Regions from separate parts of the Starkeya nomas genome, predicted to be linked through region 2. Evidence: predicted binding sites of a transcription regulator. Region 2 holds the regulator's gene; each other region holds the start of a gene.
What was found. Region 2 encodes LexA, which represses DNA repair genes until DNA is damaged. Its sites were predicted from a motif close to TGTTCNNNNTGTGTTCNG; they were not measured.
Positions count from the first base shown of each region.

Region 1: a site for LexA is predicted at 8,788-8,805, ahead of ssb (single-stranded DNA-binding protein). Genes of this name have one in related genera too.
Region 3: a site for LexA is predicted at 3,077-3,094, ahead of recA (recombinase RecA). Genes of this name have one in related genera too.

Region 1 covers NZ_CACSAS010000001.1:1,349,502-1,359,591, reverse strand. Annotated here, with positions in the region: gene tgt (tRNA guanosine(34) transglycosylase Tgt) at 1-336, opposite strand, end outside; gene queA (tRNA preQ1(34) S-adenosylmethionine ribosyltransferase-isomerase QueA) at 333-1,427, opposite strand; gene STARVERO_RS06580 (peptidylprolyl isomerase) at 1,526-1,984, opposite strand; gene STARVERO_RS06575 (peptidylprolyl isomerase) at 2,031-2,597, opposite strand; gene coaD (pantetheine-phosphate adenylyltransferase) at 2,639-3,148, opposite strand; gene STARVERO_RS06565 (LOG family protein) at 3,252-3,833, opposite strand; gene gyrA (DNA gyrase subunit A) at 3,908-6,685, opposite strand; gene STARVERO_RS06555 (MarC family protein) at 6,991-7,617, shown strand; gene STARVERO_RS06550 (DUF2306 domain-containing protein) at 7,627-8,025, opposite strand; gene ssb (single-stranded DNA-binding protein) at 8,053-8,610, opposite strand; gene STARVERO_RS23350 (hypothetical protein) at 8,907-9,062, shown strand; gene uvrA (excinuclease ABC subunit UvrA) at 9,146-10,090, shown strand, end outside.
Region 2 covers NZ_CACSAS010000001.1:1,459,101-1,469,190, forward strand. Annotated here, with positions in the region: gene trpC (indole-3-glycerol phosphate synthase TrpC) at 1-552, shown strand, start outside; gene moaC (cyclic pyranopterin monophosphate synthase MoaC) at 565-1,050, shown strand; gene STARVERO_RS07060 (molybdopterin molybdotransferase MoeA) at 1,063-2,286, shown strand; gene STARVERO_RS07065 (GntR family transcriptional regulator) at 2,411-3,109, shown strand; gene lexA (transcriptional repressor LexA) at 3,326-4,021, shown strand; gene STARVERO_RS07075 (ComEC/Rec2 family competence protein) at 4,015-6,549, opposite strand; gene gltX (glutamate--tRNA ligase) at 6,593-8,029, shown strand; gene gltA (citrate synthase) at 8,269-9,579, shown strand; gene lpxB (lipid-A-disaccharide synthase) at 9,706-10,090, opposite strand, start outside.
Region 3 covers NZ_CACSAS010000001.1:2,434,032-2,444,121, reverse strand. Annotated here, with positions in the region: gene STARVERO_RS11915 (ABC transporter ATP-binding protein) at 1-458, shown strand, start outside; gene STARVERO_RS11910 (mannitol dehydrogenase family protein) at 572-2,008, shown strand; gene STARVERO_RS11905 (carbohydrate kinase family protein) at 2,039-3,022, shown strand; gene recA (recombinase RecA) at 3,172-4,257, shown strand; gene alaS (alanine--tRNA ligase) at 4,528-7,179, shown strand; gene STARVERO_RS11890 (cyclic nucleotide-gated ion channel) at 7,375-8,613, shown strand; gene STARVERO_RS11885 (NADP-dependent isocitrate dehydrogenase) at 8,701-9,912, opposite strand.

The DNA of each region.
Region 1 (10,090 bases), 110 kb from region 2:
CTCGCTCATCTTGCGCAGCGCGGCTAGCGACATGACCTGGAAGCCGCCGGAATCGGTGAGGATCGGGTGCGGCCAGCGCATGAGTTCATGTAGGCCGCCGAGCTTCGCCACGCGCTCGGCGCCGGGGCGCAGCATCAGGTGATAGGTGTTGCCGAGCAGGATGTCGGCGCCGAGCTCGCGCACTTGGCTTGGATACATCCCCTTCACCGTGCCGGCGGTGCCGACCGGCATGAAGGCCGGCGTGCGGATGACGCCGCGCGGGGTGAGGACCTCGCCGAGACGTGCGGCGCCGTCGGTAGCCTTCAGGCGGTACTGGAATTCGGTCTGTTCGATCATGCGCGCGCTTTTGGCAGCAAAAGGCAGGCATCGCCATAGGAATAGAAGCGGTAGCCGTTCGCGATCGCGTGGGTGTAGGCGCGCTTCTGGCTCTCATGGCCGATGAAGGCCGCCACCAGCATCACCAGCGTCGAGCGCGGCAGGTGGAAGTTGGTGAGCATGCCGTCGATGAAGCGGAAGCGGTAGCCGGGCGTGATGAAGATGTCGGTCTCGCCACGCCAGGCGGCGAGCCGGCCAGCGTCCGAAGCGGCGCTCTCGATGAGGCGGGTCGCCGTGGTGCCGACGGTGACGACGCGCCCGCCGCGCGCCTTCACGGTGTTGAGCGCCTCGGCCGTCGCGGCGGAGACCTCGCCCCATTCCGCATGCATGCGATGGTCGGTGGTGTCGTCCGCCTTGACTGGCAGGAAGGTGCCGGCGCCGACATGCAGGGTGACGCGATGGGTCTCGACGCCCCGCTCCTCCAGCCGGTGGATCAGATCCGGCGTGAAGTGCAGGCCGGCCGTGGGTGCGGCCACTGAGCCTTCATAAGCGGCGAACATCGTCTGGTAGTCGCTGCGGTCCTGTTCGTCGTCCGGCCGCTTGGCCGCGATGTAGGGCGGCAGCGGGATATGCCCGACGGCGGCGACGGCCTCGTCCAGAGCCGCGCCCGAAAGATCGAAGCGCAGCGTGACCTCGCCGCCCTCCCCCTTCTCTTCCACGGTGGCGTCGAGCGAGCCGAGGAGGCAGGTATTGCCCTCCCCGCCGAAGGCGATGCGGTCGCCGGGCGCGAGCCTTTTGCCGGGGCGCGCCAGCGCCAGCCAGGTATCGGGGCCGACGCGCTTGTGGAGCATGGCTTCGACCCGCACGCCTTCGCCCTGCGAGGAAGTGCGGCGGCGGATGCCGTCGAGGCGGGCGGGGACGACGCGGGTGTCGTTCACCACCAGCGCGTCGCCGGGGCGGAGCAGCGCCGGCAGGTCGAAGACGTGTGCGTCGGTCAGTTCGGGCGCGTCGCCGGGGTGCACGACCAGCATCCGCGCCGCGTCGCGCGGCGAGACCGGACGCAGCGCAATCCGCTCGGGGGGCAGCTCGAAATCGAACAGGTCGACACGCATGGCAACGGAAACGATGGCGGTTGAAAAGGTGGCCTGGAAAAAGCTGTCCCGGAGCGCGCTCGCGCGCGTCCGGGACAGCGTTGTGGATGGGCCGGCGATCAGGCGGAGACGGTCGCCTTGACGATCTTGTCCGGGTTCTGCACCGGCTCGCCGCGCTTGATCTTGTCGACGTTCTCCATGCCCTCGATCACCTCGCCCCAGACGGTGTACTGGCCGTCGAGGAAGCCGGCGTCGGCGAAGCAGATGAAGAACTGGCTGTCACCCGAATCCGGGTGCTGGGCGCGGGCCATCGACACGGTGCCGCGCACGTGGCGGCCCTTGTTGAACTCGGCCTTCAGGTTCTTGCCCGAGCCGCCGCGGCCGGTGCCGGTCGGATCGCCGGTCTGGGCCATGAAGCCCTCGATGACGCGGTGGAACGGCACGCCGTCATAGAAGCCCTGCTTCGCCAGCTCGGCGATGCGCGCGACATGGCCGGGCGCGAGGTCCGGGCGGAAGCGGATCTTGACCGGCCCCTGCGTGGTTTCGAGCAGCAGCGTGGTCTCGGCGGTGTCGGTCATTTTCTCTCTCCTTCAGAATGCGGGGCGGCGTGCGGTGCTCGCGCGCTCACTTGACGTCGGCGGCGACCTTCATCGAGACGATCTTGTCCGGGTTCTGCACCGGCTCGCCGCGCTTGATCTTGTCGACGTTCTCCATGCCGGAGACGACCTGCCCGATGACCGTGTACTGGCCGTTGAGGAAGGAAGCGTCACCGAAGGTGATGAAGAACTGCGAGTTGGCGCTGTTCGGGCTCGAGGCGCGGGCCATGCCCACCGTGCCGCGCTTGAAGGGCACGTTGGAGAACTCGGCCGGCAGGTTGGGATAGCGCGAGCCGCCCGTGCCGTTGCCGTACTGTCCGTCGCCGGTCTGGGCCATGAAGCCTTCGATGACGCGATGGAACGGCACGTTGTCGTAATAGCCCTCGCGCGCCAGCGTCTTGATGCGCTCGGCATGCTGCGGGGCGAGGTCGGCGCGCAGGGCGAAGACCACCGGTCCCTTGGTGGTCTGCATGATGATGGCGTTCTGCGGATCGACATTCGGCGGCAGCTTGGGGGCCTGCGCCGCCGCCGGCGAGACCGCCGCGACGGCCAGCGCGCCGACGAGGGCGAAGGCGGCAATAAGGCTTCGGATCATCGATGGAACTCCGTTGAGCGAAGGCGGACCGCGGCCCGCCGCTAGCCGTCGCGCCCGAGCCGGGCCCGGAGCCGGGCCAGCACGGCGGGCGGAACGAAGGCGGACACGTCGCCGCCCATGGCGGCGATCTGCCTGACCAGAGTGGCGGTGATGGGGCGGGCAATGGGCGATGCGGGCAGGAAGACGGTCTGCACCCGCGGTTTCAACACCGCATTCATGCCGGCCATCTGCATCTCGTAATCGAGATCGGTGCCGTCGCGCAGGCCGCGGATGAGCAGGCCCGCACCCTGCGCCTCGGCGGCGTCGACCACCAAATTGTCGAAGGTCACGCAGTCGAAGCGCGCGCCCTCGGCGGCGACGATCGGCTCGAAGACCTCGCGCAGCATCTCCAGCCGCTCGGGCGCGCTGAACAGCGGCGCCTTCCCGGGATGGATGCCGACGCCGACCACGAGCCGGTCGACGAGACGGGCGGCGGCGCGCGCGACCTCGACATGGCCATTGGTCGGCGGATCGAACGAGCCGGGATAGAAGGCGGTGCGCGTGGCGCTCATGCGGAGCCTCTCGATGCGGGGCAAGGGTTAGCGGCCTCCCGCTGCGGACGCAAGCGATACGGTATATATGCGGTGTGCCCGCCGCCCCCGCCCGCCCGCCGGCTCAGCGCTCCTCGCGGCCGATCCATTTGGTGACCTGAGGCGCGCGATAGGCGCGCAGCCGCGCCAGCAGGGCAGACGGTTCGTCCGCGACCAGCAGCATGTCGCGATGCGCCGCGCGCATGAAACCCTCGCCGACCACGTGGTCGAGGAAGCCGAGCAGCCGGTCGTAATAGCCGGCGATGTTGAGCAGTGCGCAAGGCTTCTCGTGGCTGCCGAGCTGTGCCCAGGTCCAGATCTCGAACAGTTCCTCCAGCGTGCCGACGCCTCCGGGCAGGGCGACGAAGCCGTCCGCGAGCTCGGCCATCAGCGCCTTGCGTTCGTGCATGGAGCCGACGACGCGCAGGTCCGCCAAACCCTTGTGGGCGACCTCGCGCTCAAGGATGCCGCGCGGAATGACGCCGATGACCTCTCCACCGGCGGCGAGCGCCGCATCGGCCAGCCGGCCCATGAGCCCGACCGAGGCCCCGCCATAGACGAGGCCGATGCCCTCCCGTGCCAGCAGCGTGCCGAGGGCGACGGCGGCCTCGGCATAATCCGCCCGATGGCCGGCATTGGAGCCGAGAAAGACGCAGAGACGACGCATGGCGTGATCCTCAAAAAGCAACGGCGCCTCGATGGCGCCGTTCCCTCGTTGATTGGATGAGGACGGCGGGCCGATCAGTCCGCCGCTTCCTCGCCGAGGTCCTCGTCGCCCTCGCCTTCTTCCTCGTTCACGCGCTCGACCGAGACGACCTTCTCGTCGTCGGCGGTGTTGAACACGATCACGCCCTGGCTGCCGCGCCCGACGATGCGGATGCCGTTGACCGGGCAGCGGATAAGCTGGCCGCCATCTGTGACGAGCATGATCTGGTCGGCTTCCTCCACCGGGAAGGAGGCGATCAGCGGCCCGTTGCGGTCGTTGACCGCCATGGCGACGATGCCCTTACCGCCGCGCCGCGTCGTGCGGTACTCGTAGGACGAGGTGCGCTTGCCGTAGCCGTTCTCCGACAGGGTGAGGATGAACTGCTCGGCCGCGCTCATTGTGACGTAACGCGCCTGGTCGAAGCTGGCGGCGCCGGCCGCGGCCGCCTCGCCCTCCTCCGGCGCCTCCTCGACCTCGGCATCGGCGACATCCGCAACGTCCTCGGCCTCGGCGCCGTTCTGCGCACGGCGTACGGCATTGGCGCGCTTGATGTATTCGGTGCGCTCCTCGGCGGTGGCGTCGACGTGATGGATGATGGCCATCGAGATGAGGCGGTCGCCCTCCTCAAGCTGGATGCCGCGCACGCCCATGGAGTCGCGGCCCTTGAACACGCGCACCTCGGTGACGGGGAAGCGGATGCACTGGCCATTGGCACTGGTGAGCAGCACGTCGTCGGCCACCGTGCAGAGCTGGACGTCGGCGATCGCCTCGCCCTCCTCCAGCTTCATGGCGATCTTGCCGTTGCGGTTCACATTGGTGAAGTCGGACAGCTCGTTGCGCCGCACCGTGCCTCCGGTGGTCGCGAACATGATCTGTAGCCGGCTCCACGTTTCCTCGTCCGGCAGGGCCATGATGGAGGTAATGCGTTCGTCCTCGGTCAGCGGCAGGATATTGACCAGCGCCTTGCCGCGCGCCTGCGGCGCGGCGATCGGCAGGCGCCAGACCTTGAGCTTGTAGACCTGCCCCTTGGACGAGAAGAACAGCACCGGCGCATGGGTGGAGGCGACGAAGAGCCGGGTGACGAAATCCTCGTCGCGGGTCTGCATCGCCGAGCGACCCTTGCCGCCACGCCGCTGCGCCCGGTAGGTGGAGAGCGGCACGCGCTTCACATAGCCCGCATGCGAGACCGTGACGACCATGTCCTCGCGGGCGATGAGATCCTCGTCCTCGAAATCGCCTTCCGCCTCGGTGATCTCGGTCTTCCGGTCGGTGCCGAATTCGGCTTTGACCGTAATGAGTTCGTCCTTGACGATGGCGCGGATGCGCTCGCGGCTGGCGAGGATGTCGAGATATTCGCGGATCTCCACCGCGATCTTGTCGAGCTCGTCCGCCACCTCGTCGCGGCCGAGCGCGGTGAGGCGCTGCAGGCGCAGGTCGAGGATCGCACGGGCCTGCTCGGCCGACAGGCGGTAGGTGTTGTCCGCCGCCAGCTTGTGGCGCGGATCGTCGATCAGCGCGATCAGCGGCGCGACGTCCATCGCCGGCCAGTCGCGGGTCATCAGCGCCTCGCGGGCGGTCGCCGGATCCGGCGAGGTGCGGATGGTGTGGATCACCTCGTCGATATTGGCGACCGCGATGGCGAGACCGACCAGCACATGGGCCCGCTCGCGCGCCTTGCGCAGCAGGAATTTAGTGCGCCGGCTAACGACGTCCTCGCGGAAGGCGATGAAGGCGGTCAGCAGGTCGTGCAGCGTCATCAGCGCCGGCTTGCCGCCGTTCAGCGCCACCATGTTGGCGCCGAAGGAGGTCTGCAGCGCCGTCATGCGGTAGAGATTGTTGAGCACGACGTCCGCCTGGGCGTCGCGCTTGATCTCGAACACGACGCGCAGACCCTCGCGGGAGGATTCGTCGCGGATCTCGGCGATGCCTTCCAGCCGCTTCTCGCGCACCAGCTCGGCGATGCGCTCGATCATCGTCGCCTTGTTCACCTGGTAGGGAATCTCGGTGACGACGATGGCGTCGCGGTCCTTGCGCAGCTCCTCGATGGTGGCGCGGGAGCGCATCACGATGGAGCCACGGCCGGTCAGATAGGCCTGGCGGATGCCGCTGCGGCCGAGGATGAGCGCACCGGTCGGGAAGTCCGGGCCCTGAATGTAGTCCAGCAGCTTCTCGACATCGAGCGCCGGGTCGTCGATCAGCGCCAGGCAGGCATCCACCACCTCGCCGAGATTGTGCGGCGGGATGTTGGTGGCCATGCCGACGGCGATGCCGCCGGCGCCGTTGACCAGCAGGTTCGGGAAGCGGGCCGGGAGCACGGTCGGCTCCTGCTCGCGCCCGTCATAGTTGTCCTGGAAATCGACCGTGTCCTTGTCGAGGTCGTCCAGCAGCGTCATCGCCGGCTTGGCGAGGCGCACCTCGGTGTAGCGCTCGGCCGCCGGCGGGTCGCCGTCGATGGAGCCGAAGTTCCCCTGCCCGTCCACGAGCATCAGGCGCATGGAGAAGTCCTGCGCCAGACGCACCAGCGCGTCGTAGATCGCCTGGTTGCCGTGCGGATGGTACTTACCCATCGTGTCGCCGGTGACGCGGGCGGATTTGTTGTACGGCCGATCCGGCGTGTAGTTGTTCTCGCGCATGGAGAACAGGATGCGGCGATGCACCGGCTTCAGGCCGTCGCGCACGTCCGGCAGGGCGCGGGAGACGATCACGCTCATCGCGTAATCGAGATAGCTGCGCGACAGTTCTTCGGTGATCGAGACGGGCCGGATATCCGAAGGGCCGCCGCCCTCCGGCTTGATCGTATCGGAATCGGACAAGGAAACGACTTTCCGTGGTTGCGGAACAGGTGCACCTGTGTAGCCGATTCCGGTCGGAAGCGCCAGTCGGACGGCTTTTTCGGCGCCCTTAAAATCCGTTTAAAATCAAAGGATTGCGGGCAAGTTTCCACAACGTCGCTGGATCGTGGCGGAAGCATGGCGCCGGCGCCTCGCAAAGGGGCGGAAAAGCATGGTCCACGCGCCCGCTGGTGGGCCAGCGCCGGGTCGGAGGAAAGCCCCCTTGGCAGCCATGGCGCGGCGCGGTCTTATAGGGCGCGGACGGGCTTTCGGGGGCGGGCAGGATCGTGCTGGACTACGTTTTCTCGGCCGCGGTGACGATGCTGGTCGTCATCGACCCCATCGGCCTCGCGCCGCTGTTCCTTGCTGTGACCACCGATCTGACGGGCGAAGAGCGCCGGCTGGTGGCGTGGCGGTCCTCGGCCATCGCGCTCGCCATCCTCGTCGTCTTCGGCCTTGTCGGTGCGCCGCTGCTGGCGGCGCTGGGCATCACCCTGCCCGCCTTCCGCATGGCCGGCGGGCTGCTGTTGTTCACGATCTCCTTCGAGATGGTGTTCGGGCGCCGCACGGAGCGCAAGTTCGACGCTTCCGAGGTGGCCCAGCGCGAGAAGCTGCTGCGCACGCTGGCGGTGTTCCCGCTCGCCATACCGCTGATGGCGGGCCCCGGCGCCATCACCGCCATGCTGCTGCTCGCCGGCGAGGCGAAGGGCGATCCGGTGCGGCTGCTGGCGCTGCTCGTGATCACCCTGCTGGTGGTGGCGAGCTGTCTCGCGGTCTTCCGCGCGGCGGAGCGGATGGACCGCCTGCTCGGTGTCACCGGTAACGTCATCCTCTCGCGCCTTCTCGGCATCGTGCTGGCGGCGCTGGCGGTGCAGTTCGTGATCGACGGAATCCGCGCCGCCTTCCTCGCCTGATCGGTCGGCTCAATTGCCGAACAGCACCTGATGCATGATGCGGCCCGGCCAGAGGGTGAACAGCCCGGCCAGCACCAACCCGCCGAGGAACAGGCCCTGCATGCCCGCCGCGTGACGGGCGACGTCGTGGCGATGCGCGCGGAACAGCGCCCGCGGCAGCGCCCAGACGACGTAGAGCGAGAGAAGATGGATGGGCCCGAACGGCCCGAACCAGCGCATCTCGTGGATCCAGAAGGACGAGAGCGCGACCGTCGCCATCAGCGCCGCCCACAGCCAGCCGAGGCCGCGGTGCGGCAGCGTACCCTTGGGTGCGGCGAGTTGAACCGCTCCCAACGCCAGCGCCGCGAGGGCGGCGAAGGCATGGATGCGGATCGCCAGCGAGGCGTCGAGCAGCGGGGCGAGGGTCACGGGGCCCTGCGCGTCAGTCCCGGAACGTCAGAACGGGATCTCGTCGTCGAGGTCGCCGCCGCCACCTCCGCCGAACTTGCCGCCGCTGCTGCCACCACCCACGGCCGCCGCCGGCTTGCGGTCGCCGCCGAAGGAGCGCCCACCACCCGAGCCACCACCGAAGTTCCCGCCACCGGAGCCGAAATCGCTGCCGCCGGCGCCGTACTCGTCACCCCCTTCGGAGGATCCGCCGCTACGGCTGTCGAGAATGGTCAGCTCGCCGCGGAACGGACGCAGCACGACCTCGGTGAAGTAGCGCTCGGCGCCCGACTGGTCGGTGGCCTTGCGGGTTTCGAGCTGGCCCTCGATGTAAACTTTGGTGCCCTTGCGCAGATACTGCTCGGCCACGCGCAGCAGGTTCTCGTTGAAGATCACCACGCTGTGCCACTCGGTGCGCTCCTTGCGCTCGCCGGTCGCCTTGTCGCGCCAGGTCTCGGAGGTGGCGATGCGCAGGTTGCAGACCCGCCCGCCATTCTGGAACGTGCGCACCTCCGGATCGCGGCCGAGATTGCCGATCAGGATCACCTTGTTGACGCTGCCCGCCATCTTGTCCTCCGAAACAGTGGGACGCCCGCCGTGGCGCGCGCTTGCATAAGGGAACGCATCTTAAACCAGCCGCCGCCGGCCCGCGCCCCGCGCCGGGACCCTTGTCCACACCTTGCGCCGCGCGGCCTTCCACCCCGTACGCCCGGGAGAAAACGCCGGAACATCCAGTACAGCGATCGTTCTTGTTATGTTCCTAGCATTATGGTTAGGGTGGTGCAAGTGAACGAGTCGCGCATTGCACAGCGCGGGAGCGAGACTATGTTAGCGTTGCGTTCTCAAGGGAGCTTCGTCCCATCATGACCCAGTTGCGCAACCGTCCGCGCGCCCGCGCCATCGCCATCCGCGCCGAGGAAGCCCGTCAGGCGCTCGTCCGCCGCGCCATTCTCGCCGTAGCCGGCGGGATGATCGCGGCGGCCGGTCTCGCGGCGGCGCTGCACGGCGTCGGGGGCTGACTCCTCGCCGGGACGGGCGCCGCCCCGGAGATGCACCACCCGGCGTAGCCGCCCGTTAAAAACACCGGCGAGAAGAGTTCGGAATGAAGGACCGCGTGGATTTGCCGCGCCGCGACGCCCGTTCGATCACGATACGTGGCGCGCGCGAGCACAATCTGAAGAATGTCGACCTCGAGATCCCGCGCGACAGCCTGGTGGTGTTCACCGGGCTTTCCGGTTCGGGCAAGTCGTCGCTCGCCTTCGATACCATCTATGCCGAGGGGCAGCGACGCTATGTCGAGAGCCTGTCGGCCTATGCGCGGCAATTCCTGGAGATGATGCAGAAGCCGGACGTCGACCAGATCGACGGCCTGTCGCCGGCCATCTCCATCGAGCAGAAGACCACCTCGAAGAATCCGCGCTCGACCGTCGGCACGGTGACCGAGATCTACGACTATATGCGCCTGCTCTGGGCGCGCGTCGGCGTGCCCTATTCGCCCGCCACCGGGCTGCCGATCGAGAGCCAGACGGTCAGCCAGATGGTGGACCGCGTGCTGGCCCTGCCGGAGAAGACGCGGCTCTATCTGCTTGCCCCCGTGGTGCGCGGGCGAAAGGGCGAATACCGCAAGGAGCTCGCGGAATTCCAGAAGAAGGGCTTCCAGCGCGTCAAGGTGAATGGCGAGTTCTACGAGATCGCCGACGCGCCGGCGCTCGACAAGAAATTCAAGCACGACATCGACGTGGTGGTGGACCGGCTCGTGGTGCGGCCGGACATCGCCAGCCGCCTCGCGGATTCCTTCGAGACCGCGCTCGGCCTCGCCGACGGCATCGCCGTGATCGAGTTCGCCGACGAGAAGGAAGAGAATGGCGAGCCGCGCCGCATCGTCTTCTCGGAGAAGTTCGCCTGCCCGGTCTCCGGCTTCACCATCCCCGAGATCGAGCCGCGGCTGTTCTCCTTCAACAACCCGTTCGGCGCCTGCCCGGTCTGCGATGGCCTCGGCCATGAAAGCAAGATCGACCCGGACCTCGTGGTGCCGGAGAAGTCGCGC
Region 2 (10,090 bases):
GGCGCCGCCTGCCTCTCGGTGCTGACCGACAAGCCCTCCTTCCAGGGGGCGCCGGAGTTCCTCGTCGCCGCCCGCGCCGCCTGCTCGCTGCCGGCGTTGCGAAAGGACTTCATGCACGACACCTATCAGGTGTTCGAGGCACGGAGCTGGGGTGCGGACTGCATTCTCGTCATCATGGCCTCGGTCGACGACGCGCTCGCCCGCGACCTCATCGACACCGCCCACGGCCTCGGCATGGATGCGCTGGTCGAGGTGCATTCCGACGAAGAACTCGACCGCGCACTGACGCTGCCGGCCAAACTCGTCGGCATCAACAACCGCAATCTGCGCACCTTCGAAGTGACGCTCGAAACCTCCGAGCGGCTGGCACCGCGCATTCCGGCGGATCGCGTCATCGTCGGCGAGAGCGGCATCTTCACGCCGGACGACATCGCCCGGCTCGCCAAGGTGGATATCGACACCATCCTCGTCGGCGAAAGCCTGATGCGGCAGGCTGATGTCGCGGCGGCGACGCGCGCGCTGCTGGCGCGCCCCGTCCGCGCGGCCGGCTGAGGATACGCGGCGATGGCCGACGAGCCCCGCCTCACCCATCTCGACGCCACCGGCGCGGCGAACATGGTCGATGTCGCCGACAAGGCCGTCACTGACCGCGTGGCGGTCGCCGAGGGCGCCGTGCGTATGCAGGGCGAGACGCTCGACCTCATTCTCTCCGGCAACGCGAAGAAGGGCGACGTGATCGGCACGGCGCGCCTCGCCGGCATCATGGCCGCCAAGCGCACGCATGAGTTGATCCCGCTCTGCCATGCGCTGCTGCTTTCCAAGGTCGCGGTGGAGATCGAGCCCGCCCCGTCCCTGCCCGGCCTGATCGTGCGCGCCATGGTCCGCACCACCGGCCAGACCGGAGTGGAGATGGAGGCACTGACCGCCGTCTCCGTCGCCTGCCTCACCGTCTACGACATGGCGAAGGCGGTCGATCGCGGCATGCGGATCGAGAGTGTGCGCCTGCTGGAGAAGTCCGGCGGCCGCTCCGGCCACTGGCAGGGTGAATAGCGGAGGCGCGTCATGGCCCTGATGCCGGTCGAGGAAGCGCTGGCGCGGCTGCTGGGCGCTGCGGAGCCGCTCGCCGCCGAGACGGTTCCGCTGGCCGAAGCGGCGGGGCGCGTGCTCGCCGCCCCCGTCGTTGCCCGCCGCACCACGCCCGGCGCGGACGTCTCTGCCATGGACGGCTATGCGGTGCGGGCGCAGGACACCGCGACCATCCCCGCCACGCTGCGGCTGATCGGCGAATCCGCCGCCGGCCGGCCCTTCCCCGGACCGGTCGAGCCCGGCACGGCGGTGCGCATCTTCACCGGCGCCGTGCTTCCCACGGGCGCCGATGCCATCGTCATCCAGGAAGATACCACGCGGGCCGGCGAGAACGTTACCGTGAACGAGGCCGCCACCATAGGACGGCACATCCGCAAGGCAGGCGGCGATTTTGCGACTGGCGAGACGCTGCTAGCCCCCGGCCACAAGCTGCGCGCGCGCGATCTCGCGCTGGTCGCCGCCGCCGATGTCGCCGAGGTGAGGGTGGCCCGCCGCCCCCGCGTCGCGCTCCTCTCCACCGGCGACGAACTGGTGCGCCCCGGCGCGGGAGCGCAGGCTCATCAGGTGATCGTCTCCAACATCTATTCGGTCTCCGCCCTCGCCCGAGGCGCAGGCGCCGAGGTAATCGACCTCGGCATCCTGCCCGACAACATGGAAGCAACGCAGCGGGGCGTGCGCGCGGCGCTGGACGGAGGCTTCGACGTGCTGGTGACGACCGGCGGCGCCTCGGTCGGCGACCACGATCTCATCGCACCCGCGCTGACCGCGCAGGGCATCGAGCTGGCGGTTCACAAGATCGCCCTGCGCCCCGGCAAGCCGCTGATGTTCGGCCGCAGTTCCGGCGGCGCCGGCACCCAGGTGCTCGGACTGCCGGGCAACCCGGTCTCCGCCCATGTCTGCGCCCTGCTGTTCCTCGTGCCCCTGCTGAAGGCCATGCAGGGGCTGGCGGTGCCGGCCCAGCCGGACCTTCGCCCCGCCCGGCTCGGCGCCGACGTGAAGGCCAACGAGCAGCGCATGGACTTCCAGCGCGCCGAGATCATCGGCCGCGAAGGCGACCTGCCGGTGGTGCGCCCGCTCCCCGTGCAGGACAGTTCTATGCTGCGCAACCTCGCCCGCGCCGATGTGCTGCTCGTACGCCCGCCGCACGCACCTGCCGCCAGCGCGGGCGATCCCTGCGAGATCCTGCCGCTCGAGGATTGACCGCTGCGTCCGCGGCCCTCCCCCGGGCACGCATGTCGCACACGAAGCGCTTGGTAACCGGCGGCCTGCCCTTTATGGATGCCGGAGACGGTGTCCCGCCGCCTCACCTGATTGTCTGTCGCGCATGTCGGCCTCTCGTTCTCGCCCGCCGCTCGACCCGTCTGCCGGCAATGTCCGGCGCGGGCGGCCCACGCGCGCCGAAGAACTGCGCACCCAGCTTGCCGACGAGATCACCCGCGGCCTGCTGCTTCCCGGCACCGCTCTCGACGAATCCGCGCTGGCCGCCCGCTTCGGCGTCTCGCGCACTCCAGTGCGTGAAGCCCTCCGCGAACTGACCGCTTCCGGTCTGGTCGAGACCCGTCCCCATCGTGGAGCCGTCGTCGCCCGGCCCGGCGCCGAGCGATTGCAGAACATGTTCCAGGTGATGGCGGAGCTGGAAGCACTCAGCGCGAGCCTCTGCGCGCTCCACATGACACCGCAGGAGAGGCGCGAACTCGAGGACCTGCACGCCCGGATGGGCGAGTTGATGCGCCAGGGCGACTTCGCCGCCTATCGGGAGGCGAATGAGCGCTTCCACGCCGCGATCTATGCCGGCAGCCACAATGGCTACCTCATCGAGCTCGCCATCGGCACGCGACAGCGGCTTTCGCCCTTCCGCCGTGCTCAATTCCGCGCGCTCGGCCGCCTCGCACTCTCGCACACGGAGCACGAACGGGTGACGATCGCCATCCTTCGCGGAGAACGCGAGGCCGCAGCAAACGCCATGCGCAGCCACATCGCCATCATCCAGGACGCCTACGAGCAATACGCCCAGTCTCTCTGAGTCGAGCGATTCGCGATGGCCGCGCCGGTCCGGGAGCGGCCCGCACGCGCTGCCCGCTGCACGGCATTTCCGCTCAGAACCCTTGCAAACTCTGGCCTCGGCACCACGCATCAGCCTTAGCGAACCCTTTACCCATTGTGGAACACAATAGGAACGGATAGTATTTGTTCGTGATTTGTTTCATCTCGGCGCCGGCCGATAGACGGGATCCGTTGGATGCTCACCCGCAAACAGCATGAGTTGCTCCTGTTCATCAATGAACGCCTGCAGCAGGACGGCGTGCCGCCGTCCTTCGAGGAGATGAAGGACGCGCTCGATCTGAGGTCGAAGTCGGGGATTCACCGGCTCATCACGGCGCTGGAAGAACGCGGTTTCATCCGGCGCCTGCCCAATCGGGCGCGGGCCTTGGAAGTCGTGCGCCTGCCGGAGGACGCGCAGCCGCCCAAGCCGGCCCGCCCCTTCGCGCCCAGCGTCATCGAGGGGAGCCTCGGGCGTACGCAGGCAGCGAACGAGGATGAAGATCCCCGGCATGTGGTGCCGATTCCGGTAATGGGCCGGATCGCCGCCGGCACACCGATCTCGGCCATTCAATCGCGCGACCACACGATCAGCATGCCCCCGGAAATGCTGGCGGGCGGCGAGCATTTTGCGCTGGAAGTGCGCGGCGACTCGATGGTCGAGGCCGGCATTCTCGACGGCGATCTGGCGTTGATCCGCAAATGCGACACCGCCAACACCGGCGAAATCGTGGTGGCGCTGATCGACGATGAGGAAGCAACGCTGAAGCGCCTGCGCCGCAAGGGCGCCTCTGTGGCGCTGGAAGCTGCCAATCCAGCCTATGAAACGCGGATCTTCGGCCCCGACCGGGTACGCATCCAGGGCAAGCTGGTTGGCTTGTTCCGCCGCTACTGAGCAGCCGCGGGGTTTTCCGGCGGCACATCACTATCGACGTCGTCCGGTACCAGTACTGCATCGAGGTTGTCGAAGGCATCGGGCCGCACTGGTGGCGGATTCCGGGTTCCCGTTGAGCGGGAAGCAGACTTGATGATCATGACGCCAGGATGCTCGGAAACAGTGCCGCGGACGTCCGGCTCCCATGGTCGCGTTCCTTTGGCGGGGCGCCCCGGAATGAAGCGCTCGCCGTCATCTCCAAATAAATAGCCGGCTACGCTTGAGGTCGGATTGCGTGTATCGACCCGGATCACCGTCGCAGCACAATCCCGCGGCGGCGCGAAGGGCGTCACCAGAATGGCGGCGAGGCGGCAATCGTCCTCCAACGAGTCGCGATGGCGGGAGAGCGCAACGAGGTGCCCATCCGCCAGCGGCAGGGTGCAACCGACGGCGTCGCAGGCGGCTCTCGCGACAAGCTCCTTTTTTCCGACACGGGCGCGGTCTCCGTCCGCGTTCAGCCACTGCTCCACGGCAAAGCGATCGGAGAGCCCAGGCAGGCGATCGCCCATGACATCGAGCATGCCGTCTGGGCCCCGCACCGCGACGGTACGCGCCTGCGCGTCGACGAGAAGATCGGGCCTCGGCGCCATCGCCGCCAGCCCGACTGCGACGGCAACGCAGGCCGGCGCCAGGAGGATCAGGCGCGTGCGCGACAGGCACAGAACGACGAGTGCCAGGCTGAACAGCGCGATGCTTGCCGCGGGCATCGCCCGCACGCCCCGGTCAGCACCGGGCAGCGCCGCAACGGCATCGGATATGGCCTGCATGACGCCGAGCCCCCACCCCATCACGTGCCACGCCGGCGCATCCCAGCCGAACGGCATGAGCACCGAGCCGATCAGGCCCGCCGGCATGACGGCGAAGGAAACCACCGGCATGGCGGCGAGATTGGCCAGCAGGCTCAGCGGCGCCAGGCGCTGGAAGTGGAAGGCGGCATAGGGTGCCGTGGCGAGCCCGGCCGCCAGCGAGGCCAGCACCAGCGCCGCCACATAGCGGACCGGCATGCCAAGGCGCGGCATGCCGAGCCAGGAGCCATCCTGCGCTACGCCGGGCGGCCGAGTGACGTAGGAACCGAAGCGCTCATACGCCGCGACCAGCGCCAGCGTGGCGGCGAAGGACATCTGCGCGCCGGGATCGAGCACGGCCCAGGGCGTCAGGGCCATGACCACCAGCGCCGCCACCGCCAGCGTCCGCAATGTGAGAGCCGGGCGTCCCAGCATCACGCCCGCCAGCACCAGCAGCGTCATCACATAGGCTCTCTGGGTCGGCACTTCGACGCCCGACAGCAGCAGGTAGAAGCTCGCCGACAAGGCCGCCGGCACCGCCGCCCAGGACTTGATCGGCCACGAAAGGGCGAGCCCCGGCACAAGGGCGAGCAGCGCCCGCACGAGGAAGAACACCGTGCTGGCCACCAGCGCCATGTGCAGGCCGGAAATCGAGAGCACATGCGAGAGGCCGGAGATACGCATGCTCTCCTCGATCGGCTCGCCTACCGCGTCGCGCAGGCCGGTGACCAGCGCCACTGCTACCCCACCCTCCGGGCCGGGCAGCGCGTGGCGGATGCGCTCGGCTATGGAGTGTCTGACCTCGTCGAGCCATGTCGCAGCCCGCAGCCGCCATGGCAGGGGCCTCGGCGCCGGGCTCGCCTGCGGCCGTCCGAGCGCGAAGCCGGTGGCCCCGATCCCGTCGAACCAGATCGACCGACCAAAATCGAATCCGCCGGGATAGGCCGGCCCCGGAAGGGGGCCGAGCGAGGCGCGCAGCTTCACGTGGCTGCCGACCGACGGCGGATCACGTCCCGCGAGCGTCACACGCACGCGCTCCGGTGGATGTTCCATAGGGCGGGTGAAGCCGGTTACCGCCAGCGTGATGCGGCTGCCACGCGGGCGCTGCTCCGCAGCCTCGACAAAGCCGGCCACTTCCGCCGCATTCAACGTCTCCGCCAGCACGGGATGCGCCATGCGCTGCACCTGCAGGCTCGATACGGCGAAGCCCAGCGCAATGACGGCCAGCCATGCGAAGAGATGGAAACCGAACGGCCGCGCACGCGACCACAGCGCCAGCGCCGCGAAGGTGAATGCCGGCACCAATCCGACATAGGGCAAGGGCTCGTAGGGAGCGGCAAAATACGCCCCGGCGCCGATCGCGAAACCGATCGGCAGGAAGAGAAAGGCGCGCCGATCCTCGATTTCGTGCGCCATGGCGCCGGCGAGACGGCCCGCGAGCGCACCGAGAGGCGGCCCAAACCCCTTCCGTACGCCGGTTTGTCGTACCGATATTCCGGCGGCGAGCACCGACGCTCGGGCCCGCCGCTGCGCACCCGTTTTGCCCTCCGGTCCGTGCTGCGGCGGCACCTGCCCCTGCACGCCCTGCCCGCCCCTTTCACGCACGCGCCCGTCGTGCGGTTTCGCATTGACCCGCCCGCCGGGCAAAGCCGCGCTTTTCCCGTGTCGCGCACCTATGGTACACGCACCGTCCGCGCCCGCCATGCTTTGACGCCGCTGATGCTTCGCGGCGCGAGACGGAAGAGAAATGACCGAGACCGTCGTTACCCGCTTCGCCCCCTCGCCCACCGGCTTCCTGCACATCGGCGGGGCGCGCACCGCGCTGTTCAACTGGCTCTATTCCCGCGCCAAGGGCGGCAAGATGCTGCTGCGCATCGAGGATACGGATCGCCAGCGCTCCACGCCGGAAGCCATCGACGCCATCATCGACGGGCTGAACTGGCTCGGCATCGACTGGTCGGGCGACGTCATCTACCAGTTCGCCCGCGCCGAGCGGCATCGCGAGGCCGTCGAGCAGATGATCGCCGCTGGCCGCGCGTATCCCTGCTACGCGACCGCCGCCGAGCTCGAGGAAATGCGCGAGACGGCCCGCAAGGAAGGCCGCCCGCCGCGCTATGACGGGCGCTGGCGGGACCGCGATCCGTCCGAGGCCCCGGCCGACCGCGCGCCCGCCATCCGTCTCAAGGCGCCCACTGAGGGCGAGACCGTCATCGACGACCTCGTGCAGGGCCGCGTCGTGTTCCCGAACAAGGATCTCGACGATCTCGTGCTGCTGCGCTCGGACGGCACGCCCACCTACATGCTTTCCGTGGTGGTGGACGACCACGACATGAACGTCACCCACATCATCCGTGGCGACGATCACCTGACCAACGCCGCGCGCCAGACGCAGATCTACCATGCGCTGGGTTGGGAGGTGCCGAAGATGGCGCACATCCCGCTCATCCACGGGCCGGATGGCGCCAAGCTTTCCAAGCGACACGGTGCGCTCGGCGTCGATGCCTACCGCGCGATGGGCTACCTGCCTGCTGCGCTGCGGAATTATCTCGTGCGCCTCGGCTGGAGCCATGGCGACCAGGAGATCTTCTCCACCGAGGAGATGAGTCGCCTGTTCGACCTCGACAAGGTCGGCCGCTCCGCCGCGCGGTTCGACTTCGCGAAGCTGGAGAGTATCAACGGTCTCTACATGCGTTCGACCCCGGATGCCGAGCTCCTCGCCGCCATCGACGCGCTGCTGCCACATCTTCCAAATGGCGCCGAGATTGCCGCTGCGCTGACGCCGGAGCGTCGCGCCCAGCTTCTGGCCGCCATGCCCGGCCTCAAGGAACGCGCGAAGACGCTCGTCGAACTTATTGATAGCGCAGCGTATATCTGGAAGTCGCGTCCCCTCGATGTCGAGGAAAAGGCCCGCGCCCTGCTGACCGATGATGCCCGTCGTCTGCTGGCCGCCGCCGCCGAAAAGCTCGCCACCGTGGCCGAATGGAACGCCGCCGAGACCGAAGCGGCCGTGCGCGTCGTTGCGGAGGAGAAGGGCGTGAAGCTTGGTGCCCTAGCCCAGCCGCTGCGCGCGGCGATGACCGGAAAGACCACCTCGCCGGGCATCTTCGACGTGCTCGCCGTGCTTGGCCGGGAGGAGTCGCTCGCCCGCATCGCCGACCAGACGGGGGCCGCCGCGACGGCGTGAAGGGTCCGTCTAGCATGATGCGGCTGCGAAGGTGAAACCGACTTTCGCAGCCCCTGTCCGCCGCATTGCGGCACCGTTTTCGCTGCGCTTGCGAGGGAGGGGTGAAACCGCTACGACTTGCCTATCGGGCCGCAGCGAGACCAGCCCCCGTCTCAGGCGCATCTTGCCGAAAGGCACGGCGCGGCACCCGCAAAGACGCGATCCGTTTAACCGGTTCCACAGGTTTAGGGAGACCCCGCATGGACGCCATCGACGGCAATTCGGCGAAATCCGCCACCCTCACCATTGGCAACGAAAGCTGGGAACTCCCGATACTCAACGGCACGGTCGGTCCCGACGTCATCGACATCGGCAAGCTCTACGCCCAGACCGGCAAGTTCACCTACGACCCCGGCTTCACCTCGACCGCGTCCTGCGAAAGCCAGATCACTTATATCGACGGCGACGAAGGCATTCTCCTCTATCGCGGCTACCCCATCGAGCAGCTGGCCGAAAGCGGCGACTTCCTGGAAACCTGCTATCTGCTCCTCTACGGCGAGCTGCCGACCGCCGCCCAGAAGGCGGATTTCGACTACCGCGTCACGCGCCACACCATGGTGCATGAGCAGATGAGCCGCTTCTTCCACGGCTTCCGCCGCGACGCGCACCCCATGTCGGTCATGGTGGCCTCGGTCGGTGCACTCTCGGCCTTCTACCACGACTCGACGGACATCTCGGATCCCCAGCAGCGGATGATCGCCTCGATCCGCATGATCGCGAAGATGCCGACGCTGGCCGCCATGGCCTACAAGTACTCGATCGGCCAGCCCTTCGTTTATCCGAAGAACGACCTCGACTACGCCTCGAACTTCCTGCGCATGTGCTTCTCTGTGCCCTGCGAGGAATACAAGGCCAACCCGATCCTCTCCCGCGCGATCGACCGCATCTTCATCCTGCACGCCGACCACGAGCAGAACGCCTCGACCTCGACCGTGCGCCTCGCCGGCTCCTCCGGCGCAAACCCATTCGCCTGTATCGCCGCCGGCATCGCCTGCCTGTGGGGTCCGGCGCATGGTGGCGCCAACGAGGCAGCGCTCAAGATGCTCGGCGAAATCGGCTCGGTGGAACGGATCCCCGAATACATCAAGCGCGCCAAGGACAAGAACGATCCGTTCCGCCTGATGGGCTTCGGCCATCGCGTCTACAAGAACTACGACCCGCGCGCCAAGATCATGCAGAAGACCTGCCATGAGGTGCTCGGGGAGCTCGGCATCAAGGATGATCCGCTGCTCGACATCGCCGTCGAGCTGGAGCGCATCGCGCTTCAGGACGAGTATTTCGTCGAGCGCAAGCTCTACCCGAACATCGACTTCTATTCGGGCATTACGCTGCGCGCGCTCGGCTTCCCCACTTCCATGTTCACCGTGCTGTTCGCCCTCGCCCGCACCGTGGGTTGGATCGGCCAGTGGAAGGAAATGATCGAGGATCCGGGCCAGCGCATCGGCCGCCCGCGCCAGCTCTACACCGGCGCCACGCATCGCGACTACGTGCCGATCGCCCGCCGCAAGTGAGCCTTTCCCGGACAAGCGCCGGTTTCTGAAACGAAAGCCCCGCCTTCCAGTCCTGGAAGGCGGGGTTTTTCATTTGAGGTCAGGCGGCTTTCCGCGCCTGCCAATCCGTCCATGCCGGCCGGCACCTCACGCTACGGGGCGAAAGGAAAGGCCAAGCGTCTCGAGCACCGTCCGGGCGGCGCGCCGGCTCGGCGGTTCGCCTCCCTCGCCCAGCATGGCGTCGAGCCGTTTGAAGGCGGCGAGTTGGGATTCCCGCTCATCGCCTCCCTCGATCAGCCGAGCGAGTTGAGCCGCCATGGCGGGCGGATCGATGTACCATTGCAGATATTCCGGCACCGCCGGCTCGCCGAGGATCAGATTCGGCAAGATGGCCGTCTTCACCTTGATGATGTACGGCGCGATGCGCCCCTCCAGCCACGGCACGCGATAGGCGGCGACCGTCGGTATGCCGGCCAGCGCCAGCTCCAGCGTCACCGTGCCGGACGCGGCGAGCGCCGCCCGGGCGCTGCGG
Region 3 (10,090 bases), 970 kb from region 2:
AGTCGCTCAAGACGACGATGATCTACGTCACCCACGACCAGGTGGAGGCCATGACCATGGCCGACAAGATCGTGGTGCTGAACGCCGGCCGGATCGAGCAGGTCGGCAGCCCGCTGGAGCTCTACCGGCGGCCGGCCAACCTCTTCGTCGCCGGCTTCATCGGCAGCCCGAAGATGAACTTCATCGAGGGGACGGAGGCGGCGAAGCACGGCGCCCATACGCTCGGCATCCGGCCGGAACATATCGACATCGCCGCCGCCGGCCCGTGGAAGGGCAGGGTGGGGCTCTGCGAGCATCTGGGCTCCGACACCTTCCTGAAGGTGGATGTCGAGGGCGTCGGGCAGATCAACGTCCGCGCCAGCGGCGAGGTGGCGCTCGCCTTCGGCGACACGGTCGGCCTCGCCCCCCAGCCGGACAAGCTCCACCGCTTCGACGAGGCGGGCAACGCCGCGACGTGACGCGGTGACGTGACACGGGAGGGCGCGGCCCGGCCGTCCCTCCCATTCCCGAGATCGACCCCTGCGTCGCCCGGCGCCCCGGCGCGGACGGCGACAACCCGAATGGCACGACAATGAGCAGCCCCGCCGTATCGCTTCCTTCCTATGACCGCTCGACGCTGACGCCGGGCATCGTCCATATCGGGCTGGGCAATTTCCACCGCGCCCATCAGGCCGTCTATCTCGACGACCTGTTCGCGCTCGGCGAGGGCCATGACTGGGCGATCATCGGCGCCGGGGTGCGGCCGGCGGACGCGCGCATGCGCGAGGCGCTTCTGGCGCAGGACTGCCTGTCGACCGTCATCGAGCTCGATCCGGCCGGCCGTCGGGCGCGGCGGGTCGGCGCGATGATCGACTTCCTGCCGGTGGAGACCGGCAACGCCACGCTGATCGCCGCCATGGCGAAGCCGGAAATCCGCATCGTCAGCCTGACCGTGACCGAGGGCGGCTACTTCATGGACCCGGCGGGCCGGCTCGACACCGGCGCGGCGGAGATCGCCGCCGACGCGGCCAATCCCTCCGCACCTGGCACCGCGTTCGGCGCCATCCTTGCCGCGCTGAAGGCCCGCCGCGCCGCCGGCATCGCGCCCTTCACGGTGATGTCCTGCGACAACCTGCCGGGCAACGGCAGTGTGACCCGCCAGGTGGTCATCGGCCTTGCCCGGCTGTTCGACCCGGAGCTGGCGGCATGGGTCGACGCCCATGTCGCCTTCCCGAACGGGATGGTCGACCGCATCACCCCCGCGACGGGCGAGCGCGAGCGGGCCATGGCCGCCGCCTTCGGCATCGCCGATCCGGTGCCCGTGACCTGCGAGCCGTTCCGTCAGTGGGTGCTGGAAGACCGCTTCCCGGCCGGCCGCCCGGCGCTGGAGAAGGTGGGCGTGGTGTTCACCGATCACGTCCATGCCTATGAGACGATGAAGATCCGCATCCTCAACGGCGGCCACGCGATCATCGCCTATCCCGGCGGGCTGATGGACATCGATCTCGTCCACGAGGCGATGGAGGAGCCGCTGATCGTGGCCTTCCTCGACCGGCTGGAGCGCGAGGAGATCATCCCGATCGTGCCGCCCGTGCCGGACACCGACCTCGGCGACTACTATCGCGTGATCCGCGCCCGCTTCTCCAATCCCGAGGTGGCGGACACGGTGCGGCGCCTGTGCCTCGACGGCTCCAACCGGCAGCCGAAATTCATCGTGCCCTCGATCCGCGACAACCGCGCCACGGGGAGGCTTCCCAAGGGGCTGATCCTCGCCTCGGCGCTGTGGTGCCGCTATTGCGCGGGCGTGACCGACAGCGGCGCGGCCATCGCCCCGAACGACCCGAACTGGGACGAACTCTCGGCGCGGGCGCGGGCGGCCAAGGCCGATCCTTCGGTGTGGTTCGGCATGCAGGATGTCTATGGTAATCTCGGAGAGGATGTGGAAGTGGTGGCGGCCTTCTCCGCGGCGCTCGACGCGCTGTGGAGCCGTGGTACGCGGGCCGTGCTGACCGACTATCTCGCCGGCTGAGCCTCCCTTCATTCCAGGACGGTGATTCCCATGCCCGCTTCGTCTTCGCCCCGCTCGCCGGCGCTTCTGTGCGCGGGAGAGGCGCTGATCGACATGGTGCCGCGCGACACGCCGGAAGGACGGGCCTTCCTGCCGCTGCCCGGCGGGGCGGTGTTCAACACCGCCATAGCCGCCGCCCGCCTCGGCACCCCCACGCTGTTCTGGTACGGCCTCTCGACCGACCTGTTCGGCGACCAGCTGCGCGCCGCCCTCGACGCCGCCGGCGTCGATACCCGCCTGTGCCGTCCGGTCGACCGGCCCACCACGCTCGCCTTCGTCACCCTGGTCGAGGGCCAGGCGCGCTATCTCTTCCTCGACGAGAACACCGCCGGCCGCCTGCTCGCCCCGGATGACGTGCCCGAGGTGCCGGAGGAGGTGGGGGCGCTGTTCCTCGGCGGCATCAGCCTGGTCGGCGAGCCGGTCGGCAGCGCGATGGAAGCGCTGGCGGCCCGGGTGGCGGCGGACGGCCGGGGGCGGTTGATCATGCTCGACCCGAACATCCGCCCCGGCTTCATCCGCGACGAAGCGGCCTATCGCGCCCGCATCGACCGCCTCATCCGCCTCAGCCATGTGGTGAAGCTCTCCGACGAGGACCTGTTCTGGCTGACCGGGCCGGGCGACCTCGCCACCCAGGCGCGCCGGGTGCAGGCGCTGGGCCCGCGTCTGGTGCTGGTGACGCTGGGCGCCCGCGGCGCGCGCGCCTTCGGCCGCGACGCGCAGGGGGGCGACATCGAGGTGTCCGTGGCGGCGCCGGCCGTCACCGTGGCGGATACGGTGGGGGCGGGGGACACCTTCAACGCCGGCTTCCTGTCGGCGCTGGCGGAGGCCGGCGCGCTGGCCCCGGATCGGCTGGCGGCGCTGCCGCCCGCGACGCTGCAGGCCGCGCTCGCCTTCGCCGCCCGCGCCGCCGCCGTCTCCGTCACCCGCGCGGGCGCCAACCCGCCCTGGCGTAGCGAGATCCTCGAAGGGGAGTGAGGGGTGGGGCGGCGCGGGCCGATCGCACCGGAAACCGCCTCGAAGGAACTTGATGAGAACATATTGCGAACATCGAACAAACCGGGTACAACTGCACCAACTTATCCGAAACCCTATTCATCCTCTTGCGTGCAGCCCGGAGCCCGGCGATGACTCAAGCGACTCTGCGACTCGTTGAAGGATCTTCCATGGACAAGGCCAAGGCGCTCGACGCCGCGCTTTCCCAGATCGAGCGCCATTTCGGCAAGGGCTCGATCATGCGGCTGGGCAAGAACGAGCGGATCATGGAGATCGAGACGGTCTCCACGGGTTCGCTCGGTCTCGACATCGCGCTCGGCATCGGCGGCCTGCCGCGCGGGCGCATCGTCGAGATCTTCGGGCCGGAATCCTCGGGCAAGACCACGCTGGCGCTGCACACCATCGCCGAGGCGCAGAAGAAGGGCGGGGTGTGCGCCTTCATCGACGCCGAACACGCGCTCGACCCGATCTATGCCCGCAAGCTGGGCGTCGACCTCGACAATCTGCTGATCTCCCAGCCGGACGCTGGCGAGCAGGCGCTGGAGATCGCCGACACGCTGGTGCGCTCGGGCGCGGTGGACGTGCTGGTGGTCGATTCGGTCGCCGCGCTGACCCCGCGTGCCGAACTCGACGGTGAGATGGGCGACAATCAGCCCGGTATGCAGGCGCGGCTGATGAGCCAGGCGTTGCGCAAGCTGACCGCCTCGATCAACCGCTCCCACACCATGGTGATCTTCATCAACCAGATCCGCATGAAGATCGGCGTGATGTATGGCAGCCCGGAGACCACCACGGGCGGCAACGCGCTGAAGTTCTATTCCTCGGTCCGTCTCGACATCCGCCGTATCGGCGCGATCAAGGAGCGCGACGAGGTGGTGGGCAACCAGACCCGCGTGAAGGTGGTGAAGAACAAGCTGGCGCCGCCCTTCAAGCAGGTCGAGTTCGACATCATGTATGGCGAGGGCGTCTCCAAGATGGGCGAGCTCATCGATCTCGGCATCAAGGCCGGGGTGGTGGAGAAGTCGGGCGCGTGGTTCTCCTATGACAGCCAGCGGCTCGGCCAAGGGCGCGAGAACGCCAAGAACTTCCTGCGCCAGAACCCGGAGGTCGCCGGTCGCATCGAGGCGACGATCCGCCAGAATGCCGGCCTGATCGCCGAGCAGATTCTCGCCGGTGCCGAGGGCGGCGAGGAGGACGAGGGCGACGCCGAGGGTTGAGGCGTCGTCTCCTCCCGGTTTCCCGACGGCGTGTTCTGGCCGGTGGGAGTGAAGCCGGCGCGCTTCTCGCAGGGCGCCGGTTCGGGTTCCGGGAAGGGTGTTGCATGGCGCGCCGCGGCCCAGCGGGGCCGGGTTCCGGAGGGGCCGAGGACAGTGCTGTCGCGCTTTCTGGACAAGGTGTTGGCGCGTCGTTAGAACCGTTGCGCCCGCGCCGTCTTGTGCGGGCCGGTGCCACCGGCGCCGAATGTGTCATCGGCGGATCCGGGTTCAATGAGCGGCGTTAACGAGATACGTGCGACCTTCCTCGACTACTTTGCGAAGAATGGTCATCAAGTGGTTGAATCATCGCCACTTGTTCCGCGCAACGACCCGACGTTGATGTTCACCAATGCCGGCATGGTGCAGTTCAAGAACGTCTTCACCGGCATCGAGAAGCGCCCCTATTCGCGCGCCGCGACCTCGCAGAAATGCGTGCGTGCCGGCGGCAAGCACAACGACCTCGATAATGTCGGTTACACGGCGCGACACCACACCTTCTTCGAGATGCTCGGCAACTTCTCCTTCGGCGACTATTTCAAGGAGAACGCCATCGAGTTCGCGTGGAACCTGATCACCCGCGAATTCGAGCTGCCGGTCGATAAGCTCATGGTCACCGTCTACCATGAGGACGACGAGGCCTTCTCGCTCTGGAAGCGCATCGCCGGCCTGCCCGATTCCAAGATCGTGCGCATCGCGACCTCCGACAATTTCTGGCAGATGGGCGACACCGGGCCGTGCGGCCCGTGCTCGGAGATCTTCTACGACCACGGTTCCCACATTCCCGGTGGCCCGCCCGGCTCGCCCGATGCCGATGGTGACCGCTTCATCGAGATCTGGAACCTCGTCTTCATGCAGTTCGAGCAGCTGCCGGGCGGCGAGCGCGTCGTGCTGCCACGGCCGTCGATCGACACCGGCATGGGGCTGGAGCGCATCTCGGCGGTGCTCCAGGGCACGCACGACAATTACGAGATCGACCTCATGCGCGCCCTCACCGGCGCGGTCGAGGAACTGACCGACGTGCCGGCGGACGGTCCGCAAAAGGCGAGCCACCGCGTCATCGCCGATCATCTGCGCGCCTCGACCTTCCTCGTCGCCGACGGCGTGCTGCCCTCCAATGAGGGGCGCGGCTACGTCCTGCGCCGGATCATGCGCCGCGCCATGCGCCACGCGCAGCTCCTCGGCGCCCGCGACCCGCTCATGCACCGCCTGGTGCCGGTGCTGGTCCGCGAGATGGGGCGGGCCTATCCCGAGATCGTGCGCGCCGAGGCGCTGGTCACGGAAACGCTGCGGCTCGAGGAAACCCGCTTTCGCAAGACGCTGGAGCGCGGCCTGTCGATCCTCGAGACGGAGAGCGAAGGCCTCAATGCCGGCGCCAAGTTCTCCGGCGAGACGGCGTTCAAGCTCTACGACACCTACGGCTTCCCGCTCGATCTGACCGAGGACGCGCTGCGGGCGCGCGGCGTCGGCGTCGACGTCGACAGTTTCAACGCCGCCATGGAGCGCCAGCGCGCCGAGGCGCGCGCCTCCTGGGCGGGTTCCGGCGAGGCAGCAACGGATACGGTGTGGTTCTCCGTGCGCGAGGATGTCGGCCCGACCGAGTTCCTCGGCTACGGCACCGAGACGGCGGAAGGCACGGCGACCGCACTGGTCACGGAGGGGCGCCGCGCCGGCGAACTGCCGGCCGGCGGGCGCGGCCTCGTGGTGCTGAACCAGACGCCGTTCTATGGCGAATCCGGCGGTCAGGTCGGCGATACCGGCGTGCTGACGGGCGAGGGCGGGCTGCGCGCGCGCGTCGTCAACACGCAGAAGAAGCTCGGCGACATCTTCGTGCACGAGGTGGAGGTGGAGAGCGGCACGCTGGCCGTCGGCGCTGCCCTCGCGCTCGTCGTCGACAGCGATCGCCGCCAGGCCGTCCGCGCCAATCATTCGGCGACGCATCTGCTGCACGAGGCGCTGCGCCGGGTGCTGGGCGATCACGTGGCGCAGAAGGGCTCGCTGGTGGCGCCGGATCGCCTGCGCTTCGACTTCAGCCATCCCAAGCCGATGGACGAGGCCGAGCTGCGGCAGGTCGAGGACATCGCCAACCGCATCGTGCTGCGCAACGAGCCGGTCGTCACCCGGCTGATGGCGGTCGACGATGCCATCGAATCGGGCGCGCGGGCGCTGTTCGGAGAGAAGTACGGCGACGAGGTCCGCGTCGTGTCCATGGGCACGGATCCAGGCAACGGCGCTCCCTATTCGGTGGAACTGTGCGGCGGCACCCATGTGGCGCGCACCGGCGACATCGGCATCATCAGCCTGCTCGGCGAGAGCGCGGTAGGCGCCGGCGTGCGCCGCATCGAGGCGATGACGGGCGATGCCGCCCGCTATCACCTGAACGGCGAGAGCCGGGCGCTGCACGCGGCCGCCGGCCTGCTCAAGGCGCCGGTCGGCGAGGTCGAGGCGCGCCTTGCCCAACTCGTCGAGGAGCGCCGCAAGCTGGAGCGCGAGCTCGGCGAGGCCCGGCGCAAGCTGGCCATGGGCGGGGGCACCGCCGGCGAGGAGCCGACGCGCACCATCGGCGCCATCAAGCTGCTGGCACGGCAGGTGACGGGTATCGAACCGAAGGACCTGAAGAGCCTCGTCGACGAGGGCAAGAAGCGCATCGGCTCGGGCATCGTCGCCATTGTCGGGGTGACCGACGAGGGGCGCGCCGGGCTCGTGGTCGGCGTCACGGATGACCTCATCGACCGCTATGACGCCGTCGCGCTGGTTCGCCACGGCGCCGAGGCGCTCGGCGGTAAGGGCGGCGGCGGCCGGCGCGACATGGCGCAGGCCGGTGGGCCGGATGGCGGCCGCGCCGCCGAGGCGCTGGCGGCGATCGAGAGCGCTCTGGCCGGCTAGGTTCCTGCCGGCGGCCTGGCCGCTGGGAGGGCATTTTCAGTTGTGCTCGTTCCGTCCGGATGAAAGGTGTCAGGACGGAACGAGCACTCGTTTCAACAGGCCGGAGCATTTCTGGCTCGGCCCGATGCCCCCATCGGACCGGGAAGTGCGCCGAGGGCCGCGCTGCCGGGCGGGTCCGGTCGGGGGAAGGCCGTCATGGCGGCCCGCAGGCATCAAGGAAAATGGTTCTCGGGCGCGTGGCAGCGTGCCAGGCGACGGCGTTGCTATGAGATCCTCGAGCGCGACGCCGCTGATGACCGGTGGGCGGAGCGGGTCAATCTGGCCCTGATTGTCCTCATCGTGCTGAACGTGGTCGCGGCGGTGCTCGAAACCGTGCCGAGCCTCTTCCTGCGCGACTACGTGCTGTTTCGCGCGTTCGAGCATTTCTCGCTGGCGGCCTTCGCCGTCGAGTATCTGCTGCGGGTCTGGGTTTCGCCGGAGAACCCGCGCTATCGGGGCCTGTCGGAGGGGCGTGCCCGGTGGCGCTATATGCTGACGCCGGTCGCCATCATCGATCTGCTCGCCTGGCTGCCCTTCGTGGTCTCGGCGATGTTCGGCGTGAACCTGCGCACGCTGGCGATTCTGCGGCTGGTGCGCTTCATCAAGCTCGCGCGCTATTCGCCGGGCATGCAGTCCCTGCTGGAGGTGCTGTACCGCGAGCGCCAGTCGCTCGTCGCCTGTTTCTGGCTGCTGGTGGCGGCGGTTCTGCTGTCCGCGTCGGCCATGTACGTGGCCGAGGGAGGCGTCCAGCCGGACCATCTGGGCTCCATCCCGGCGGCGATGTGGTGGGCGATGGCGACGGTGACGACGGTCGGCTATGGCGACGTCTATCCCGTGACGGTGCCGGGGCGTGTGGTCGCCGGCCTCACCATGATCACCGGCATCGTCATGATCGCGCTGCCGGTCGGCATCATCGCGACCTCCTTCGTCGACGTGATCAAGCGCCGGGATTTCATCATCACCTGGGGCATGGTGGCGCGCGTGCCGCTGTTCGCCGATCTCGATGCCGCCGGCATCGGCGAGATCCACAAGGCGCTCTCGGCCCATACCGCGCAGCCCGGCGAGATCGTCGCCCGGCGCGGCGACGTGGCGCGGTCGATGTATTTCATCGCCTCGGGCGAGGTGGCGCTGGAATTTCCGGACGAGGTGATGATCCTCGGCGAGGGGCAGTTCTTCGGCGAGATGGCGCTGCTGCACTCGGCCCGCCGCGCCGCGACGGCGCGGGCACATACACGCTGCATGTTGCTGATGCTGGGAGCAGACGATCTTGCCGACGTGATCCGGCGGCATCCCGCGATCGGCGAGCGCATCCAGGCCATGGCCCGTGACGAGGAAGGGCCGCGGGCGCTGCGCCGCAGTGCCGATATCGCCGACGACGAGATAAAGAGCGCCTGAGCGGCCGACGCGGGGAGGGGCCTTGGGAAGGACCCGGGGCGCGCGGCGCGTCCCGGGTGAAGCGTGCAGGTCAGGCACGGGTCCTGCTCAGGCGAGGGCCTTGCCGAGGTTCTCGGAGATCTTGTCGAGGAAGCCGGTGGTCGAGAGCCACTTCTGGTCGGCGCCGACGAGCAGGGCGAGGTCCTTGGTCATGTCGCCGCTCTCCACCGTGTCCACGCACACCTTCTCCAGCGTGGAGGCGAAGGCGGCGAGGTCGGCGTTGTTGTCGAGCTTGGCGCGATGGGCGAGGCCGCGCGTCCAGGCGAAGATCGAGGCGATGGAGTTGGTCGAGGTCTCCTTGCCCTTCTGGTGCTCGCGGTAGTGGCGCGTCACCGTGCCGTGGGCGGCCTCGGCCTCGACGGTCTTGCCGTCCGGCGTCATCAGCACCGAGGTCATCAGGCCGAGCGAGCCGAAGCCCTGCGCCACGATGTCGGACTGCACGTCGCCATCGTAGTTCTTGCAGGCCCAGACATAGCCGCCGGACCACTTCAGCGCGGAGGCGACCATGTCGTCGATCAGGCGGTGCTCGTACCAGATCTTGCGCTTCTCGAACTCGGCCTTGAACTCGGCCTCGTAGATCTCCTGGAAGATATCCTTGAAGCGGCCGTCATAGGCCTTGAGGATGGTGTTCTTCGTGGAGAGGTAGACGGGATAGTTGCGCATCAGCCCGTAATTGAGCGAGGCGCGGGCGAATTCCCTGATCGACTCGTCGAGGTTGTACATCGCCATGGCGACGCCGGCGCCGGGTGCCTTGTAGACCTCGTGCTCGATGACCTGGCCGTCGTCGCCGACGAACTTGATGCTCAGCGTGCCCTTGCCGGGGAACTTGAAGTCGGTGGCGCGGTACTGGTCGCCGAAGGCGTGGCGGCCGACGACGATCGGCTGCGTCCAGCCCGGCACGAGGCGCGGCACGTTCTTGCAGATGATCGGCTCGCGGAAGATCACGCCGCCGAGGATGTTGCGGATCGTACCGTTCGGCGATTTCCACATCTTCTTGAGGTTGAATTCCTTCACCCGCGCCTCGTCGGGCGTGATCGTGGCGCACTTCACGCCGACGCCTACCCGCTTGATGGCTTCGGCGGCGTCGATCGTCACCTGGTCGCCGGTCGCATCGCGGTTCTCGACGCTGAGGTCGTAATATTCCAGCGGTACGTCCAGATAGGGATGGATCAGCTTGTCCTTGATGTACTGCCAGATGATCCGGGTCATCTCGTCGCCGTCGAGCTCGACGACCGGATTCGCCACCTTGATCTTCGCCATGAAATTCACCTCGCACGGAAATCGTTGTCGGAGGGTCGCGGCGCGTGTCCGCGCGGGCAGACGCCGGATGGGCGGGTGATACCCTGCCATGCCGGACAGGGAAAGCAGGTCCCGGGCCAAATTTCGACCAAAGGACAAGGCGCGCGGCCCTTCTCCACCAATGGTTCCTGGCATCTGG